Regions from separate parts of the Kroppenstedtia sanguinis genome, predicted to be linked through region 2. Evidence: a T-box and tRNA genes for the amino acid it is inferred to sense, from the RefSeq annotation. Region 2 holds a T-box; the other holds one or more tRNA genes.
The links. The T-box of region 2 lies ahead of pheS (phenylalanine--tRNA ligase subunit alpha). A T-box ahead of a tRNA ligase gene usually reads a tRNA of that ligase, here a tRNA-Phe.

Region 1: it encodes a tRNA-Phe, which carries the amino acid that the T-box ahead of pheS (phenylalanine--tRNA ligase subunit alpha) is inferred to sense. The anticodon was not compared.

The regions. Positions count from the first base shown of each region.
Region 1 covers NZ_JBNPXF010000011.1:55,591-65,388, forward strand. Annotated here, with positions in the region: gene coaE (dephospho-CoA kinase) at 1-413, shown strand, start outside; gene JOD24_RS08540 (lytic transglycosylase domain-containing protein) at 371-1,006, shown strand; gene JOD24_RS08545 (glyceraldehyde-3-phosphate dehydrogenase) at 1,105-2,151, shown strand; gene nrdR (transcriptional regulator NrdR) at 2,314-2,811, shown strand; gene JOD24_RS08555 (replication initiation and membrane attachment family protein) at 2,904-4,421, shown strand; gene dnaI (primosomal protein DnaI) at 4,405-5,355, shown strand; tRNA gene JOD24_RS08565 (tRNA-Phe) at 5,415-5,490, shown strand; tRNA gene JOD24_RS08570 (tRNA-Gly) at 5,499-5,573, shown strand; tRNA gene JOD24_RS08575 (tRNA-Leu) at 5,583-5,671, shown strand; gene JOD24_RS08580 (metal-dependent hydrolase) at 5,853-6,542, shown strand; gene JOD24_RS08585 (thermonuclease family protein) at 6,546-7,277, shown strand; gene ytxC (sporulation protein YtxC) at 7,442-8,341, shown strand; gene thrS (threonine--tRNA ligase) at 8,693-9,798, shown strand, end outside.
Region 2 covers NZ_JBNPXF010000026.1:36,845-46,642, forward strand. Annotated here, with positions in the region: gene JOD24_RS13870 (endonuclease MutS2) at 1-1,725, opposite strand, end outside; gene sleB (spore cortex-lytic enzyme) at 1,836-2,825, opposite strand; gene JOD24_RS13880 (CvpA family protein) at 2,964-3,488, opposite strand; gene zapA (cell division protein ZapA) at 3,536-3,787, opposite strand; gene pheT (phenylalanine--tRNA ligase subunit beta) at 3,870-6,296, opposite strand; gene pheS (phenylalanine--tRNA ligase subunit alpha) at 6,319-7,353, opposite strand; T-box leader at 7,398-7,639, opposite strand; gene JOD24_RS13900 (TrmH family RNA methyltransferase) at 7,734-8,528, opposite strand; gene JOD24_RS13905 (potassium channel family protein) at 8,532-9,212, opposite strand; gene sspI (small acid-soluble spore protein SspI) at 9,303-9,539, shown strand; gene JOD24_RS13915 (M42 family metallopeptidase) at 9,643-9,798, opposite strand, start outside.

The DNA of each region.
Region 1 (9,798 bases), on a different contig from region 2:
TCCGGGAGTGGGTGTTTCGGGATGCAACAGCTCTAAAAGATCTCAACCAACTCCTTCATCCCCTCATCATTCGTCAAATGCAGGCCGAGGTACAGGAGGCACTGGAAGAGTCCCCGGACCTTCCAGTCATCTTGGACGTTCCTTTGTTGATTGAAGAAAGGCTGACTGATCTGGTGGATACGGTCGTACTAGTTTATATTCCTGCAGAATTGCAACTGAAGCGATTGATGGAGAGGGAAGGCATTTCGGAAGAAGAAGCGGGAAGGATGATCCAAGCCCAGATGCCGATCGAAGAGAAAAAAAAGTTCGCCGATGTGCTGATCGATAACTCCGGCACCCGTGCGGACACGGAAGGACAGGTTGATGTTTTATGGGAAACTTTGCTCTCCAAAAGTGGATCCAACCGGTTATAGCCGCCCTTCCGTCCAGGCGTAAGTTGGGACTGGCCTTCATACTGCTCCTGATCTTCTTGATTGTTGCCACCCCTCTTTTCAATGGATGGATGTATCCTTTGGACTACGAAGAACAGATATTGTACAGTTCGGATGCGACAGGTGCGGATCCTTTTCTCGTGATGGCAGTCATCCGGGTGGAAAGTAAGTTTGACCCCGATGTAGAGTCCCATGCTGGTGCCGAGGGATTGATGCAGCTGACTCCCAACACAGTGGATTGGGTCGTGGAGAAAGGACGGTTTTCTCCGGCGTTCAAAGATTCCGTTCGAGATCCGGCGATCAATATCCACATGGGAAGTTGGTATCTGTCCGGATTGATGAAAGAATTTCATGGAAACCAAGTGGCCACGATCGCTGCCTATAATGCAGGTCCCGGTAATGTGCAGAAATGGTTGAAAGAAGGGCGGTGGGACGGGACTCGTCACAACTTGAAGCAGATTCCCTACGGGGAAACGCGTCATTATGTGCAACGGGTGATGTTTTTCCATGACAAGTACCGTTCGCTATACGCCCATTTGGTAAAACAAAGGGAAACTTATACGCTTCCTCAATAAAAGACCCAATTTAGTGGAGGCACATTGCAATATGTGTTATACAGATTATAATGATAAGGGGAACTTGTATGTAACAATGGGTGAAGGAAGGGGAAAATATGCCTCTGCGAATAGCGATCAATGGCTTTGGCCGAATCGGCAGGATGGTTTTCCGAAAAGCGATCCACGAAGGGGATCTGGAGGTAGTGGCAGTCAATGCCAGCTATCCGGCGGAGACACTGGCCCATCTGGTGAAGTATGACACCATTCACGGTACAGTGGAGGATGAGATCCGGGGAGATGAGGATCGGCTGATCGTCAACGGTAAGGAAGTAAAGCTGGTTTCCGACCGTGATCCCGCCCGTCTCCCTTGGGAGGATCTCGATATCGACCTGGTGGTGGAGGCCACCGGAAAGTTTCGCGACCGGGAAGGTGCAGGGCGCCATTTGCAGGCCGGGGCCAAAAAAGTGGTGATCACCGCTCCCGGGAAAAATGAGGATGCCATGATTGTGATGGGGGTTAATGAGAGCGCTTACGACCCGGAAGCGCACCAGATTATTTCCAATGCCAGCTGTACCACGAACTGTCTGGCGCCGGTGGTGCAGGTGTTGCAGGAGACATTCGGGATTGAACAAGGGTTGATGACCACGGTTCATTCCTATACCAATGACCAAAAAAATCTGGACAATCCTCACAAGGATCTGAGACGGGCCCGTGCTTGTGCCCAGTCGATCATTCCGACGAAGACGGGTGCTGCCTCCGCGATCGGGAAAATCCTTCCTGAGCTAGAGGGACGATTAAACGGGCTGGCTCTTCGGGTTCCCACTCCCAACGTTTCAGTAGTGGATTTAGTGGTGGACCTGAACCGCCCCACCGATGTCGAAGAAGTGAACGCCGCGTTGAAGGAGGCTTCTGAAACCCATCTGAGTGGGATTCTTCAGTATTGTGAGGTCCCCTTGGTTTCCACCGATTTTATTGGAAATCCTCATTCCGCTATTGTAGATGCACCTTCTACGATGTCTATCGGTGACCGACAGGTGAAGGTGATCGCTTGGTATGACAATGAGTGGGGATACTCCTGCCGTGTAGTCGACCTAGTCAAGTGGGTGGGGCGCCCTTTTTTCGATAAACAGGAAAAGGTTCAACTCCGGGAAGTGATGGTCTGATCCTGGATGATGTACAGCCGCTTTCCGGTTCTTGCCGGAGAAGCGGCTCTTATATTACGAAGGGGTGGGAAGTGCAGTTGAGGTACAAACCGGGTGGTTTGTGATATAGTTAGAAAGATTCGTTGATTCTTCAAGGAGGATCAAAGCGGGAGGAGTGCATCGATGCGCTGCCCATATTGTCATTTCATAGGAAGTCGGGTGTTGGACTCCCGCCCAGCCCACGAAGGGAAGTCCATCCGGCGTAGACGCCAGTGTGAAAGCTGCGGCAGGCGTTTTACTACATTTGAAATATTGGAAAAGAAACCCTTGATTGTCATCAAGAAAGATGGTGGCCGAGAAGAATTTAATCGGGACAAACTTCTGCGGGGGTTGATCCGCGCTTGTGAAAAGCGGTCGGTTCCGATGGAACGCTTGGAAGAACTTGTCGACGATGTGGAGCGGAGCCTGCGGGAGAGTAATGAAACGGAGGTACCCACACGGGAAATCGGCGAGTATATCATGGAACGACTCGTGGATGTCGATGAAGTGGCATATGTCCGGTTTGCCTCGGTATATCGGCAATTCAGGGATATTACCGTTTTTGTAAAAGAGTTGGAAGAGCTGTTAAATCGCTCCCGCAACGAGAGGGATAGGGAAAAGAGAAAATCGACAGAGGAATAAGCCCGATATTCGACTCGAATCCAGTTTGTGAAGGAATGTTTCTACTGGTACAATAATAGTCCCTTTGCAGAACGGATGGGAGGCGGGTGTCGATGTCGATGATCTGGAATGAATGTACCCCCCGGGATGGCTGGAGAAGTCGGAGTCGGCGTCCGATCCAACCAGTGGATCCTTTGGTGTTGGTTCATCTTTACCAACCGCTGGTGGGTGCGGTGGCAGTCAGTCTCTATCTGACCCTCTATAGTCAATTGCCCCTGCATCGGTCGGGAGTCTCCCGGCAACATTCCCACTTGGATCTGATGAAACTGTTGCAACTTCCGCTGGGAGAAGTGCTCAAGGCGCGGTACCGGTTGGAGGGAGTCGGTCTTTTGAACACATTCCGGACACAGGAGACGGGCAGACGGATGTTTTGCTATGAAGTCGTCGCCCCTCTGTCTCCGGGCTCTTTTTTTCAAAGTGATGTGTTGAGCATCTCCCTGCTGAATCGTTTGGGGAAAGATCGTTTCCGCAGTCTCTATGAAGAGATGGTGGAGACTGGAGAAACCGACTTTCCCCAGATAGACCGGGAGACAGAGGTGACACGATCTTTCCAACAAGTTTTTGGCTCCTTGTCCCCTGCGGAGATCCGCTCGGTGACTGAATTAGAAGGGGATCTTCCCTTGTCGGTGATGGCAGGGGAGGAGGGGCAGGAGGAAGGAAAGCCACCAGTGTTCTCGGCAGAAGAAGAAGGGGACGACCTATCCATGGTTAAGGCCCGCTTGCAAAACCTGTTGGACAGGGGAGCCTGGACGCAACGAGTAGAAGAACAGGTGCTGGAAATCCGCTTCCTTTATCAGTTGGATGATTGGGATTTGATCCGGGCATTGCAAAACCCTTATGTCACCCAACAGGGGAAGATTGATGTGGAACGTCTCCGTTCGTTTATTCGCAGTCAATACCGGATGCGTTTCGGCAGTTCACCGGTGGTGGTGGATCGGGAGAAGATCAAAAGGGGAGAAAACCGGAAGGAAGAGCCCTTGGCCCCAGACCCCCGAAAAAACACAGGGGAGCTATCTGAAGAAGAGCGCCATTTTCAATTGTTGGAGCGTCTTTCTCCGATTGAACTCTTATCTCGCTTTCAAAATGGCAAGCAAATCCCACGGGCGGACCTGGAATTGGTGGAGGATCTGTCTCGGAATTATGGTCTTCCTCCCGGAGTGATCAATGTACTTCTGGAATATGTACTCTACTCTCACGACTATAAATTGCCGCGACCGCTGGTGGAAAAAATCGCTGGCCATTGGGCTCGCAAACAAGTGCGTACCGTGGAAGAAGCGCGACAGATGGCGAGCCAAGACCTGAATTGGGACTGGAATAAGCAGCAAGGAACGGCATCCCGTAAAAGAACTTCCCGGTCCGGAAAACGACAAGCGCAAGAGAAAGAACAACCCCTTCCCCGAGCAGTTGCCCAGGCGATGGAACAGAAACTCAGCAGGGAAGAATACTTGCAGGAGTTGGAGACGGACCCGGAGGCAGTCGCCCAAATTCAAGCCAAACTGAGTCGCATGAATCAACGGATGAGCCAACGAATGAAGGAAAAGGAGGGTAAACCGGATGGAACGAATCGATAAGGTAGTAAATCCGCTCAAAGGCAGGATCGCCCAACGATTAAATCTGAATCCGGATCAAGAGCTGGATCGATTCCTTTCCCATCCCGCCATCCGTTCTTTTCAACAAAAACATCCCGAAGTTTCGAGGGAGCTGTATCGTCGTTCGCAGATTCATTTGCGACAGATGGTGATAGAACGGGAACAGTGTGATCGGTGTCCTGGGCTGGATCGGTGCCCCAACCTGATGAAGGGGCACCGCCCTGATTTACATCTTTATAGCGGGTACTTGGAACTGAGATTGGCCCCCTGTGAAAAGCAAATAGCCCAGGAGGAGGAGCGGAAACGGAAAGAACTGATCAAAAGCCACTACATCCCCAAGGATATCCTAAATGCAACCTTTGAATCGATTAATCCATCCCCCAAACGGATACAAGCCATTCAAGCGGCGATGGATTTTTGTGACCGATTTGCCTCATCAGGACATTCGGAAAAGGGACTTTATCTCTATGGTCCCTTCGGGGTGGGGAAGAGTCGGATCGCGGGGGCCATGGCGCAATACCTTGTCAGGTACAACATAGACTCTTTGATGGTATACGTCCCGGATTTTATTCGGGAAGTGAAGGATTCGATCCGTGATGGGACGGTGCAACAGAAGCTGGATGCACTAAAGAAAGCTACAGTTTTGATTCTGGATGATATCGGGGCGGAGAATATGACACCTTGGATCCGAGATGAGATTTTGGGAGCGATCCTGCAGTACCGGATGATGGAAAAGTTGCCGACAGTGATGACCTCCAATCTGGATTTAAACGAACTGGAAGAGCATTTGACCTATTCGGAGAAAGGGGGGGCCGAGCGGTTGAAGGCGAAACGGATCATGGAACGAATCCGGCACCTGGTGGATGTCTACTATGTGGGTGGTCCCAACCGCAGGGAGGAAAATCCCTCAAATTAATCCTTGCTTCCCGGTGTATATCATGGTATAATCTTTTTTGTCGCAAGTTAATTAGTAGTGGTTCGGTAGCTCAGTCGGTAGAGCAGAGGACTGAAAATCCTCGTGTCGGCGGTTCGATTCCGTCCCGAACCACCATCGTACGAGCGGATGTGGCTCAGTGGTAGAGCACCGCCTTGCCAAGGCGGGAGTCGCGGGTTCGAATCCCGTCGTCCGCTCCATTTTTATATGCCGGGGTGGCGGAATTGGTAGACGCACGGGACTTAAAATCCCGGGGTGGAGATCCACCGTGTCGGTTCGAGTCCGACCCTCGGTACCAAACTGATCTCGATTGATGCAAGAGACCGTAACAGGAGCGGTCTCTTTTTGTTTTCAGAAAAACCGTCGCCGGACTCGTCAGATACTTAATGTTCGTGTAAAATGGTTTTATACAGGTGAGAGGAAAATGCCGGAAACCGATCCCGAGGGCCGGTTTTTTTCTTAGCCTGGAGACCAAACATATGTTGGTAGTCATTCCGAAAGGAGGAAGTAAAGTGACGGGCAATACCCATCTGTCACTGGGATTGACAGCGGGAGCGGTGGCTGTAGGTGTCACGGGTACAGGAGGTCATGTCTTGGAAGCAGCGGGAATGGTGCTGATCGCCTCCCTAGGCTCCCTCGTGCCGGATATCGATGAGGATAACAGCATATTGAACAACCTGCTGTTCAAATCGATCCGTTACCGGTCGGCCGCCTTGGCGATTCTGGGCACTGTCTTGGCTCTATTTGCACTACTTCAGGGGATGGACTGGTGGATTTTCTTTGCAGGGGTCTATGTAGCCGGGGTGGCGTTTCTTCCCCACCGCAGTTTTACTCACTCATTAGTATCTATGGGCATTGTCACTTGGATCACTTATCTGGCTCATCCTCCCTATGCCGTGGCTATGGCTCTGGGATACTTTTCCCACCTCCTGGCAGATGCCGTCACGGTTGGAGGCGTTCCCTTCTTCTGGCCTTGGAAACAACGAATCGGTCTGAAAAATCTGGGAGTGCGGATTCGATCCGGGGATACGATTGACAAAGTGACAGGGAAAATCTCGATGTATGGAGGATGCGTTGCTCTGATCTGGTTGTTTTTTCAGGAGACTTCCTTTGATCCCTTTTTTAGCTCCTTCGATACGGTGAAGGGCTTATTCGGCTGGGGCGGATAAGAGATGATGAGAAAAAGAAACAGTCAGAAGTGGCTTCTCCTTGGGTTGTTGCTCCTGCTTCTGCTAGCGGTCGGGTGTCAGAAGGAGGAGTCGGAGGGAACCGGTGCAAGGGTGGAAGGATTAAAACCCCCGGCCCAAGCCTTGGAAGAAGGAGAAGTGGTTCGTGTCATCGACGGGGATACAGTCGTCGTCGAGACAGATGGAAAAAAGGAAAAGGTTCGGTTGATCGGTGTTAACACGCCGGAGACAAATCACCCAAAAATCGGTGTGGAATATTACGGGAAGGAAGCCTCCAAGTATACGAAGGATCGCTTACATGGAAAGGATGTCCGGCTGGAACTGGATCAGGAGAAACGGGATCGGTACGGCCGTTTGTTGGCGTATTTGTGGATGGAAGATGAACTGTTTAACGCCACGCTGGTCCAAGAAGGATATGCTCGGATTATGACTGTGCAGCCCAATGTGAAATATGAGAAAACCTTCCTTCGCTTGGAGCGAGAGGCGCGAAAGCAGGATGTGGGACTTTGGCAGAAGGAAGGTGCTAGGGTAGCGGAGAAGAACGGGCAGAGTGGAGATTGCGTGGGGAAAATCAAAGGAAATGTCAACCGGCAAGGGGATCAAATTTATCATACACGGATGAGCCCTCAATATGATGAAACGAAGCCGGAACGATGGTTTTGCACAGAGAAGGAAGCAGAGGATGCTGGTTTCCGCGCACCGGGCAACGCCTCCTGAGAAGTCCTTCTGAGGCGTATCTTGTAAGGCCATACTTCAGGCTGGATCTTGTTTTGACAAACCAGGCGGGACCGAATCATCAGGCGTACCATGGTTGGACGTATACCTTACAACCGCCTCCCATATACTAGATTTAAACGATGGACAAAGCGGGGGGCGGAGGAATGGTCGCTTATCAGATCTCGGTTCCGGGACCGCTGACATCACGGGAAGCCGGACAGATGCGCGAACTGTTGAAAAAACAGGCCGCCCGTTTGGAACGCTCCCATTCCGGTTTCAGCTGTCAATGGGAGGAAGTCGGCAAGGGGACTCGTACCGTTTTTTATATCCATAATTGGGAAGAGGATGATTCGGAGCAGACTTTGCGTCATTCTCTGGGCAGAGCGGTAGCGGATTATTATTTGACTGTAAATGAGCCAGATTTGATTCACTGGATCATCACCCAGGAATTTAAGTACCGAAACCCGGGGGAATCCAGGGAGATTGAACGTTATGCTTATCACCTGCTGGATGATTCCGAGTCGGAAGAGCCTTCTCACCAAAGAAGAAAATATCGGATGGCTCGCCAAATCGCCAGGTATTTCTTCAGCCATCAGGATTTAGCTGTCGATGGATATTTCCAATTTCGCATGAAACGGTACCGGGAGATTTTGCGAAAGTTGGTAGAGCATGCGATTGACGAGTATTTGCTTGATCAGGAGTATCGGGAGTTTATCGATCTGCTCCGCTATTTTGTCTCTATCCAGCAACCGAAAGTACAGCTGGTGCATGTCATCCATACCGACACCCGAAGATTTCGTCTTCTCGATGGGGAGGGCCGGCCTCTAGAGATGGACCAGATGGATCATACTGTGGAGGAGTTGATGGATCAGGTCTCCTCCCATGAAGATCTTATTGTCAGTACACTGTTGACAGTGGCTCCAGAACAAGTGATCCTACATACACGAAATCCGGAGGAGAATGTCATCCGCACCCTGAAACAGGTGTTTGAAGAGCGGATGGTGATCTGTAGCGGCTGTTCCGGTTGCCGGCAAGGGAAAGACGGTTTTGCTCCCGAAGGTTGACGCGAGTAGGCCTCGGCGGTATAATTACAGCAATTCACGGTCCGAGGTCGAATCGGATCTGGCGATGATGAGGATACCGTTTGCCGCTTATGGTTTTTCAGAGAACAGGGGCCACCGGCTGCAAGCTCCTGAACCCTCTGGGCGGAAGGACGACCCCCTCTGAGCTGCGCCGGGAACACCCTGGAAGGGTTAGTATCGGTTGCCGGTTCTGCACACCGTTATCGTGCCGCGAGGGCTGTGTCTCCCCCAAGAGACTACAGCTGAATCAGGGTGGAACCACGTGTGTCTATAAACACTCGTCCCTTTACAGGGATTGGGTGTTTTTTATTTTCCCGTGAGGAGTGAAGTGAAATGAGCAGGTCCATTCAACTGCCAGACGGATCGATCCGGCAATTTGATGAGGAGAGAGTGACGGTTCAGGAAGTAGCAGAATCGATCAGCCGCGGACTAGCCAAAAAAGCGATCGCCGGGCAGATCAACGGGAAGACGGTAGATCTGTCCCGGGAAGTACCCGACGGAGCCCAGGTACGCATCTTCACCCTGGAGGATGCGGAAGGGCTGGAGGTATACCGCCACAGCACGACCCACTTGATGGCTCAGGCGGTCAAGCGGCTGTTTTCTGGCGTGAAGCTGGGGATCGGTCCGGTGATCGAAGACGGATTTTACTATGATATGGATCTGCCCCAGTCGCTGACAGCAGAGGATCTGCCTAAAATTGAGGAGGAGATGCGGAGGATCGTCAAGGAAAATCTTCCGATTGTGCGGCGGGTCGTTACTCGGGAAGAAGCGCTTCGAATCTACGAGGAGGCTGGGGATGAACTGAAATTAGAGTTGATCCGTGAGCTTCCCGAGGACGAGGAGATCACCCTGTACGAACAAGGGGAGTTTTTCGACTTGTGCCGAGGTCCCCACGTTCCCTCCACGGGCAAATTGAAGAACTTCAAACTGTTGAGCGTGGCTGGGGCCTATTGGCGAGGAGACTCGGAGAGACCGATGCTGCAGCGGATCTACGGCACGATCTGGCCCAAGTCCTCCCAGCTGGAAGCCTATCTTAAACGGTTGGAAGAGGCTAAGGAGCGGGATCATCGTAAGTTGGGTAAGGAACTGAAGATCTTCGCTCTGTCCCAGGAAGTAGGCCAAGGACTCCCTCTCTGGCTTCCCAACGGGGCTACGATCCGCCGTGTAATTGAACGTTACATTACCGACAAGGAAGAGCGCTTGGGGTATCAGCATGTGTACACCCCTCACTTGGCTAGTGTGGAGCTGTATAAGATCTCTGGTCACTGGGATCATTATCACGAGGACATGTATCCTCCGATGAAAATGGACAATGAAGAGTTAGTTCTGCGACCGATGAACTGTCCTCACCATATGATGATTTACAAAAACGATCTGAAGAGTTATCGCAATCTGCCTGTCCGGATCGCTGAGCTAGGGATGATGCACCGTCACGAAAT
Region 2 (9,798 bases):
TCGGCGAGCGGCTTCTCGAATTCGTTCTTTTTCCCGATCCCAGGATTCCATTTTCAGTTTCAGATCCTGTAGCAGTCCCTCTGCCTGCTTCCGCAGCGCCTCCGCCTCCGCTCTCTCCTTTTCCGCTCGGCGGCGGTCATCTGAGAGAGCTCCGATCATCTCTTCCAAACGATTTTCCTCGGATGAGAGTTGTGATTTCGCCGCTTCAATGATCTTCTCCGGCAGACCCAACCGCCGGGAGATCTCAAAGGCGTTGCTCCGCCCCGGAACCCCTGTCTGCAATCGGTAGGTGGGACTTAAGCTTTCCACATCAAATTCCACACTGGCATTGGTTACACCTTTGCGAGCGTGGGCATACAGCTTCAACTCATTGTAGTGAGTCGTTGCCACCACGCGACATCCTTGTTCCAAAACACGTTCCAGAACAGAGATGGCCAGTGCTGCTCCTTCTGTGGGATCCGTCCCTGCACCTAATTCATCCAGCAACACCAGACTGTTTGCATCGATGGAATCCAGGATGTCGACAATGTGGGTCATGTGGGAAGAGAAGGTGCTCAGATTTTGCTCGATGCTTTGCTCATCCCCGATATCAGCATAAACTCCGCTGAAGATGGGCAATTCGCTTTCTTCTTCCGCCGGGATCGGCAACCCCGACTGAGCCATCAATGCCAGCAGACCCACTGTTTTTAAGGTGACCGTCTTCCCCCCTGTATTGGGTCCGGTAATCACAATCGCTTGGTACTCCCGACCCAGTTCCACATCGTTGGGAACCGCCTCCTCGATGGGGATCAGAGGATGTCTGGCTCTCTTCAGCCGGATATAACCGTCCCTGTTCACCCCTGGGACAATTCCTTTCATCTGATTTCCGAGACGAGCCTTGGCCAAAATCAAATCCAATTGAGTGAGGAGGGTGAGGTTCATCTCCAAGTCATCCGCTTGGTCCGCAACCTCCCCAGTCAACTCCCCGAGAATCCGTTCCACTTCCCGCTCCTCTGCCAGCTCCAATTCCCTTAATCGGTTGTTTTGATCGACCACTGCCTGGGGCTCAATAAACAAGGTTTGTCCCGATGCCGACTGATCGTGAACGATCCCCCGGAGGGCTCCCCGGTACTCTTGTTTGACCGGAATCACATAGCGATCGTTCCGCTGGGTGATGATCGGGTCCTGAAGCATTTTTTGGTATGAAGAATGACGTAAAAATTCATCCAGAGTGGTGCGGATCGATTCCTGAAGCTGCTGGATGTTGCGCCGAATCCGACTCAGCTCCGAGCTGGCATCATCATTGACGACTCCATCTTCATCGATGGCTCGCCGAATCCTTCGAGCCAGCATCCGAGTCTCCCTCAATTGTGCGGATAGCTCCCGCAGCAGGAACAAGGAGGCTTCTTCCGGATCCACCCCTTCCAGCACGGAACGAACCGTCTTTTCCGCTCCGGCCGTCCCTGCCACCCGAAGCAGCTCCATCGCTGTCAGTAAACCACCGATCCGCGCTCTTCGCAGTGCGGGATGGATGTCTGAGACCGCCTCCAAGGACAGGCTCCCCTTCAATCGGAGTAAGTCCATAGCTTCAGCTGTCGATTGGAGCCTCCGTTGTACTTCATCTCCCTGAAGAGACGGTTGCAAACCGGCAGCAGCTTTTTTCCCTGTTTCCGATGTGGCTTGTTGAATCAACTGATCGATGATCCGATCATATTCCAAAGCATGAAGCATTTTTTGCGGGTCCATTTTGCACCCTCCTGTTCCGACAACAATCATTCAATATTATAGCATGAAAGGCTTTCCACACCGGTAAAAAAAGTCGGCATCTCCCAGAGAGGGGATGCCGAAGAGATATTTCATCTGGTAAAGATATGCTCGCCGATCCGTTTGATCTGGGGTCTTCCCCATATCCATCGGGAGGTGGCTTTGGCGGGGTTGAAATAGTAGAGGGCGCCTCCACTGGGATCCCAACCGTTGATCGCGTCATATACCGCTTTTCTCGCCTTCAGATTCGCCTCCATATTGATCTGACCATCCACCACCGCTTCAAAGGCGAGGGGTTGATATACAATAGACGAAGGGGAATCCGGGAATTGTTCGCTTTCCAAGCGATTCAGTATGACTGACGCCACCGCCACTTTGCCGGTATAGTTTTCCCCTCTGGCTTCTGCGTGAACCGCTTTTGCGATCATGTTGATATCGTGTTTCGACAGTCCTGACGTAGTTTTCGGCACCCGATCCATGGGTTTCATCTGGGTCAACCCTGTGACCGGGGCCTTCTTGGTGGGAGCTTTACCTGCTTGGGGACTCCAGCGGCGGGTGGCCTTCCATAGTTTTAATTTCGTTTTTGTACCTACCCGGCCATCCACTCTCAAGCCAAATCGATACTGGAAGTCCCGCACCGCCCGGTCCGTTTGTTTGCCGAACTTCCCGTCAACCTTTCCTGAATAATACCCGATAAACTGAAGTCTCCGTTGCAGTTCCCACACATAGCCTCCCCGGTCCCCTTTCTTGAAGATCCGATTGGAAACTCCAGGTGCCCACTCCTTTGACGCCTCCACCAGTTTCCGTTTGCTTTGGGAACCAACCCGGCCATCCACTTCCAGTCCAAATTGGTACTGAAACAGACGGACGGCACGATGGGTTCGCCAACCTAGGCGTCCATCGATCTTCCCAGTATAAAAGCCGAGATACTTCAACCGACCCTGTAACTCATACACATCATCACCTGCCGCCCCCATCTTCAACTCATGCTTACCAAAGGCTGCTTCCGCCTGAGTGGCAGTGGAGGCCAAGCTGGTCACGATGAGCATACAGGCACATAGTAACAGCAGTGTTTTTTTCATAGCTAGTCAACCTCTCTTAGGTTGTTTCTGCTGTTAGTATCTCGACATTTGCCCTCCCTATACTTCCCGAAGATGATGAGGCAGTGAAAAAAAAGCCCCCATCCAGGGGGGCGGATCCCGATCATCCCATGACTTTATTTATGACTGAGTCGCACGGACAGATTCCCCAGAGAAATCAGAAGTCAATTGCAAGATCCCCTGACTGATCGAAGATCCGGTAACCGCTTCTTGCCCCGTGTCCCAAGGAAGAATTTGCAGCAGATGAACCACCACAAAAATAAGCAACAGAGCTTTAAGAAATCCCACCAGGGCGCCACCTAATCCATTGATCTGCGCCAGCACAGGTAAACCCGCCAACGCAGTCAAGATGTTGGACACAATGGAGAGTAGCAGTCGGGTAACCAGAAACAACAACACAAAGGCTAAAGCTGTGTAAATCGGTTTTTCCAAAAAAAACAGGGGCAGACCGCTGTCGCTCATCGAGTCCGGCAAGGGGATGATGTCCATGAGAACAGGTCCCAAGTCCGGGCTAAATTTCCAAGCGACAACTACGGCAATCAGCATTCCGAGCAGAGAAACGGTCTCTTTGATCAACCCCTTCTTATAACCGGAAAAAAGTCCTCCGATCAACAACAGGAGGATCAGTCCATCCAACAGATTCATCCAAAATTACCCTCCAATAGGGGGAAGCGCTTGGCTCACAATCACACTTACGGTTGATCATCCTCGATCAAATGTAAGATCTCTTCATGTTCCTGTTTTAATTTCATATAGGTGTCAGTGATATTCACGGCAGACAGCACCGCCAGTCGGGTGGTATCCAGACGGGGATTGCTGTCGGCGATATCTCTCATCTTCTCATCCACATGGCGGGCTACTTCCCGAACGTATCCGGAGCTCGCCTTACCCACGATATGGTACATCTGACCGAAGATCTCGACACTGTATCTCTGCTTGCTCATCACTTACTCCCTCCCCATTCAGCCTCCCATCGCTTCCCCATTTTATTTCATCTTGTAAATTCCTGAATCCTGCCCCATCCTGTTATTGGCGCAAGACGGCACCCAGTTCCTGCTCCAATTTCGAGACCACCGTTTGGTGTACCTCATTCACTTCCTCATCGGTCAAGGTCCGATCTTTCGCTTGATAAGTGAGGGAATAAGCGACACTCTTCTTTCCATTCCCGATTCTCCCACCCGTAAACACATCAAACAGCATCACCGACCGCAGCCATTCCCCACCTGTGGCGTAAATCAAGTCTTGCAGGCGATCCACTGGCACGTCCGTATCCACCACCAACGCCAGATCCCGAGTCGTGGACGGATATTTGGGCAGGGGATGATACTCCAAGGTCCCTCCAAGAACTGCTTCCATCACCGGAACCAAGTCCAGTTCAAAGACAAACACATCCTCCAGATCATAGGCCTGGGCTGTTTGCGGATGGATTTGGCCGATCAGTCCAATCACCTGATCCTCCAGGATCAGTCGGGCAGTGCGCCCTGGGTGATACCCTTGTGGTTGGATGGCCTCATAACGGACTCCTACTAAGCCCAGTCGTTGGAACAATCTTTCCAAAGATCCCTTAAGGGAGAAGAAATCCGGAATTTCCGCTCCCCCCTGCCAATGTTTGGAATCGATTGCCCCTGTGGTCAATCCAGCCAACATCCAGGGCTCCTCAGGCTGCTGAGTCAATTTTTTTTCTTCCGTTAGATACACCCGCCCCATTTCGAAAAAGGATACCCCTTCTTCCCGGCGATGAATATTGTATTCCGCTGTCTCCAACAGTTGCGGCACCAGGGAGGTCCGAAGCAGTTTCCGTTCATCACTGATCGGCATGCTGATCCGAATCGGCCGGGCCTTTGGGTGGATCACCTGCTCCAATGAACGAAGGGCATCCGGTGATGTCAAGCTGTAATTGACCACCTCATAAAAGCCGATATCCCGCAACGTATGGCGAATCGTCCGGTGTAACCGCTGCTCCGGGGTCAGGGATCCCGGAGACTGCTGGCCCCAGGGGAGTGTGGTGGGAATCCGGTCATATCCGTACAGGCGGGCCACTTCTTCGATCAGATCCACTTCGATCGAGATATCCGGACGTCGGGATGGAACCTGAACCCGATAGACTCCCTCTTTTACTTCCGCAGGGAAACGAAGGCGACGGAAACTGTCCATGACCGCCTGTTCATCTATCTGCACTCCCAAAACTCCTGTCAAGCGGCTGTGGCGTAATTCGACGGTCACATCGTCAATTTCCCCGATCTGTTCCGCCGTGATGGCAGAGGCCACTTTCCCTGAGGCAAGTTCTCCCATCAACTCCACCGCTCGTTGCAAGGCAGGCAAAATCCGTTCCGGATCGACTCCCTTTTCAAAACGTGTGCTCGCTTCGGAGCGGAGTCCCAATCTGCGGGTGGTCCGACGTACCGTTTCCGGAGCGAAATAAGCGGATTCAATCAGAATCGTGGTTGTCTTTTCCGTCACTTCAGAGTTTGCCCCCCCCATCACACCGGCAATGCCGATCGGTTTGGTCCCGTCGGTGATGAGCAAGGTCCCATGATCACAAGCTCGGGTCACCCCGTCCAAAGTGGTCACTGTTTCCCCGGCAGTCCCCTGGCGAACCACGATCTCCCCATGATCTACCTGGTGGTAGTCAAAGGCATGCAAGGGTTGACCGTATTCCAACATCACGCAATTGGTAATATCCACCACGTTGTTGATGGGGCGCACACCCGCTGCCAACAGCCGGTTCTGCATCCACTGGGGAGAAGGACCCAGCCGGATTCCTTCCACCACTTGGGCGGCGTATAAGGGACATTCCTCCTCTGCATCCAATACGATGGCGACTGATTTCCCCTTCCCTTCCAAACGGCCTTCAGCTGTTTGGGGAAGACGCACTTCCCGGTCTAACAAAGCCCCCACTTCATAAGCGATTCCCCACATGCTGAGACAATCCGAGCGATTGGGCGTCAGGTCCAACTCCAGCACCACATCATCCAAACCGAGGAGTTTTTTCGCATCTTCCCCGACCTTTACCCCTGGGGAGAGAACCAAAATTCCATCCTGTTGCTCCTTAGGCAGAAGTTTCTCCGGCAGACCTAACTCCTGAGCGGAACAGATCATCCCTTGAGAGGGTACCCCCCGCAGCTTAGATCTTTTAATCTTGATTCCCCCTGGGAGTCTGGCTCCAGGCAGAGCGACCGGCACTTTTTGCCCGGTCGCCACATTGGGGGCACCGCAAACAATATTCAAAAGCTCCTCTTCACCAACATCGACCGTGCAAACACGCAACCGGTCCGCATTCGGATGGGGGTCAGCACTTTGTACGTGACCGACCACCACCTTAGTTACGCCGTGATCCCGAAGTTCCACCCCATCTACTTCAATCCCGCCACGAGTTAACTGTTCAGCCAACTCCTCCGGTGAGACTCCCTCCAGATTCACGTATTCATTCAACCACTGATAGGAAACACGCATCGGCTCTCTCTCTCCTTTCCTGTTATACATTTTGAAATTGACGTAGAAACCGAAGATCATTGGTATAGAAATGACGAATATCGTCGATCCCATATTTCAGAAGGGCAATCCGTTCCGGTCCCATCCCGAAGGCAAACCCAGTGTAACGCTCCGAATCGTAACCCCCACGCTCCAACACCCGAGGATGAACCATCCCAGCACCCAGAATTTCGATCCATCCGGTCTGTTTGCACATTCGACAGCCATCGCCGCCACACTGTACACAGGAGATGTCCATTTCGACACTAGGTTCGGTAAAAGGAAAATAGCTGGGGCGCAGCCGGCTTTCCAATTTCCTCCCAAACATCTGCTCGGCAAAGGAGAGCAAAGTGCCATGCAGCTCACTCATAGCGATCCCGCGGTCTACCACCAGTCCTTCCACCTGAGTGAACTGATGGGAATGGGTGGCATCATCATCGTCCCGTCGATATACTTTCCCAGGACAGATGATTTTGACCGGGACTTTTCCCTCCTTGGACTCCATGGAGCGCACCTGAACTGGGGAGGTCTGGGTCCGCAACAGAATCTCAGGTGTGATGTAGAAAGAATCCTGCATATCCCGGGCCGGATGGTCCTTATGGAGGTTGAGAGCCTCAAAATTATAATAATCCGTCTCCACTTCCGGCCCTTCTGCAACTTCAAAACCCATTCCGACAAAAATATCTTCGATGCGCTCAATCACCGCGTTCAGCGGATGCACACCCCCCAAGGGCTTCGCCTTTCCCGGCAGAGTCACATCGATCGTCTCCGAGGCCAGCCGGTGTTTTAGCCTCTCTTGATCCAGCTTCTGCTCTTTGTCCCGGATCCACTCTTCCAAAGAAGCGCGAATCTCGTTAGCCAAACTGCCGATCACTGGCCGCTCGGCAGGCGAAAGATCTTTCATTCCCCGCAGGACAGAGGTGATCTCCCCCTTTTTCCCCAGATACTTCACGCGAATCTCTTTCAAAACATCCAAGTCGGATGCGGAGCGGATCGCCGCTTCCGCCTCCTCTTTCATGGATTTCAGCTGTTCACGCACATGGATTCCCTCCTGAATTCCCATAAAATAAAAAAATCCCGCGTCCGAGGGACGAGAGATTCGTGGTACCACCCTTGGTTGAACAGTCCCCACAAGACGGCGGAAACTGCTCCACTCAAAAAAGATAACGGTTAGATCCGGTACCCCTTACTGCTCCCACAGGAGGTTCAGGGGGACGGCTCAGGAGTGAACTTCCCCATGCCGTGTTCCTGGGGGTGCTTCCAGTCATGGCAACCCCTCCCTGGTCAGGTCGTACATCGGTACTCTTCTCCGTCACAGCCGATGATGGCAATCGATTTTGTTCTCCAGTATAGCCAAAAACTTGACGCGATGCAATGACACACACGAAAACATGTCTCTGAGTAAAGTTGGATTGAAAATCAGCCGGTTTCCATCCACTGTTGGCGGAGGAGTTCAAATAGAAGAATCCCTGCCGTCACCGACACATTGAGGGATTCCACTTGTCCGGGCATGGGAATTTTCACCCGGTCATCCACCAGGGAATCGATTTCCGCGGAAACGCCCTTGCCTTCATTTCCAAGCAAAATCGCCGTCTGTTTCGGATAATGGCAATCAAAATGAGCCTTCTCTCCTCGGGGGCTCGTCCCCGCCACCCAATATCCCTGTTTTTTCAACTCAGGAATGGCCTCTCTCAGATCCACACGTCGGATACGGGAGCGAAACAAGGAGCCCATTGCAGAACGGACCACCTTGGGGTTGAAAGGATCTACCGTCCCCGCTCCCAACCAGACATCCCGAACTCCTGCCGCTTCAGCCGTCCGCAGGATCGTCCCCAGATTGCCCGGGTCCCGGATGGCATCCAGCAACAGTACTGGCTCTTCACCACGGATCCGATAACCATCCTTATTTTCCGGGACCACCACCTCAGCGGCGACTCCCTGAGGAGTCTGGGTATCCACTAATTGCGAGAAGGTAGAAGGATACAAGGCATAAACCGAAACTTCATCCAGATAGGAGAGACTCTCCAACCGCTCGATCCCCTCATCAGACACAATCACTGAACGCACTTTCCATCCTGCCACAGTGGCTTCCTTCAGCAATTTTTCTCCTTCAATCAGGATGCTACCGAATTCCTCCCGTCCCTTCCGGGTACTCAGTTTCCGCCAACGCTTCACTTTCTCGTTGCGGGCAGAGGTGATTTGATGGATCTCCATGGTTTATGCACGTTCCTCCAGTTTTTTTAAGTCATCGTTATGACCGATCACGACCAAGACATCACCCCGGCGGATCCGGTCCCCAGCCAAGGGGGCGATGTTGATTTTATTTTTACTCTTGATAGCCATTACGTTACAACCGAACATGGCGCGGATATCTAACTCCTCCAGAGTTTTTCCAGCAAAGAATTCCCCCGCATGCACTTCAATGATACTGTATTCATCCGCCAACTCGATATAATCCAAGATATTGGGAGAGATCAGATTATGTACGACCCGCACTCCCATATCCCGTTCGGGATAAACCACCTTGTAGGCTCCGATCTTATACAACACTTTGCCATGAAGGTCGTTCCTCGCCTTGACCACCACCTTTTCTACCCCCATCTCCCGCAGAATCAGTGTGGTCATAATACTGGACTGAATATCTTCGCCGATGGAGATAACCACCACATCAAAGTTTCGAATCCCCAGTGCCTTAAGAGCATTTTCATCGGTGGAGTCCGCCTCCACAGCATGGGTGACAATCTGAGCAAAATCCTGAACCCGCTGCGGGTCGCGATCGATGGCCAGCACATCATACCCCATCTCGTGCAGGGTTTTAGCCACACTTCCGCCAAAACGGCCCAAGCCGATGACTGCAAACTCTTTCTTCATCGAGATCCTCCCTTTTTCGGTGCCCATACATGGTGTGTATTATATCACAATGTTTCCCACCAGACGGATAAGCTGTCTCTTCCGGGTCAAACTACACATGAAAGGAGGGAGCGCGAAGTGAGCTTTCCCATTCGTGGGGCTATCTATTACAACATCAAGGAGATGGATCCCCAACAGCTGAAATCGATGGTGGAAGATTCGATTCAGGGTGAGGAAAAACTGCTTCCCGGATTGGGCGTCCTCTTTGAAGTGATCTGGAAGAACAGCACGCCCCAGGATCAGGAACATATGATTGAAACATTGCACGAGCATATGCCCAGGAAAGAGGCGCAACCCCCCGTCGCACCGTCTTAAACCATCCGGTTCAAGTTTTCTCTCTTATACCCGATTTCTTTCCGTACAAAAAAAGGCTGATGACGGATCCGGTCATCAGCCTTGGTCTATTTGTATTCGTTATTCACAACCCCTGACAGAGCTGATCCACTGTCTTCTGATCCAGCCGGCGAATCACTGCCACCAACAACTGAACCAAATGTTCCACATCCTCCTCATGGATAATGGAAGTGTGGCTGTGGATATAGCGAGCAGGCACTCCCAGACTAAGGCTGGGAAC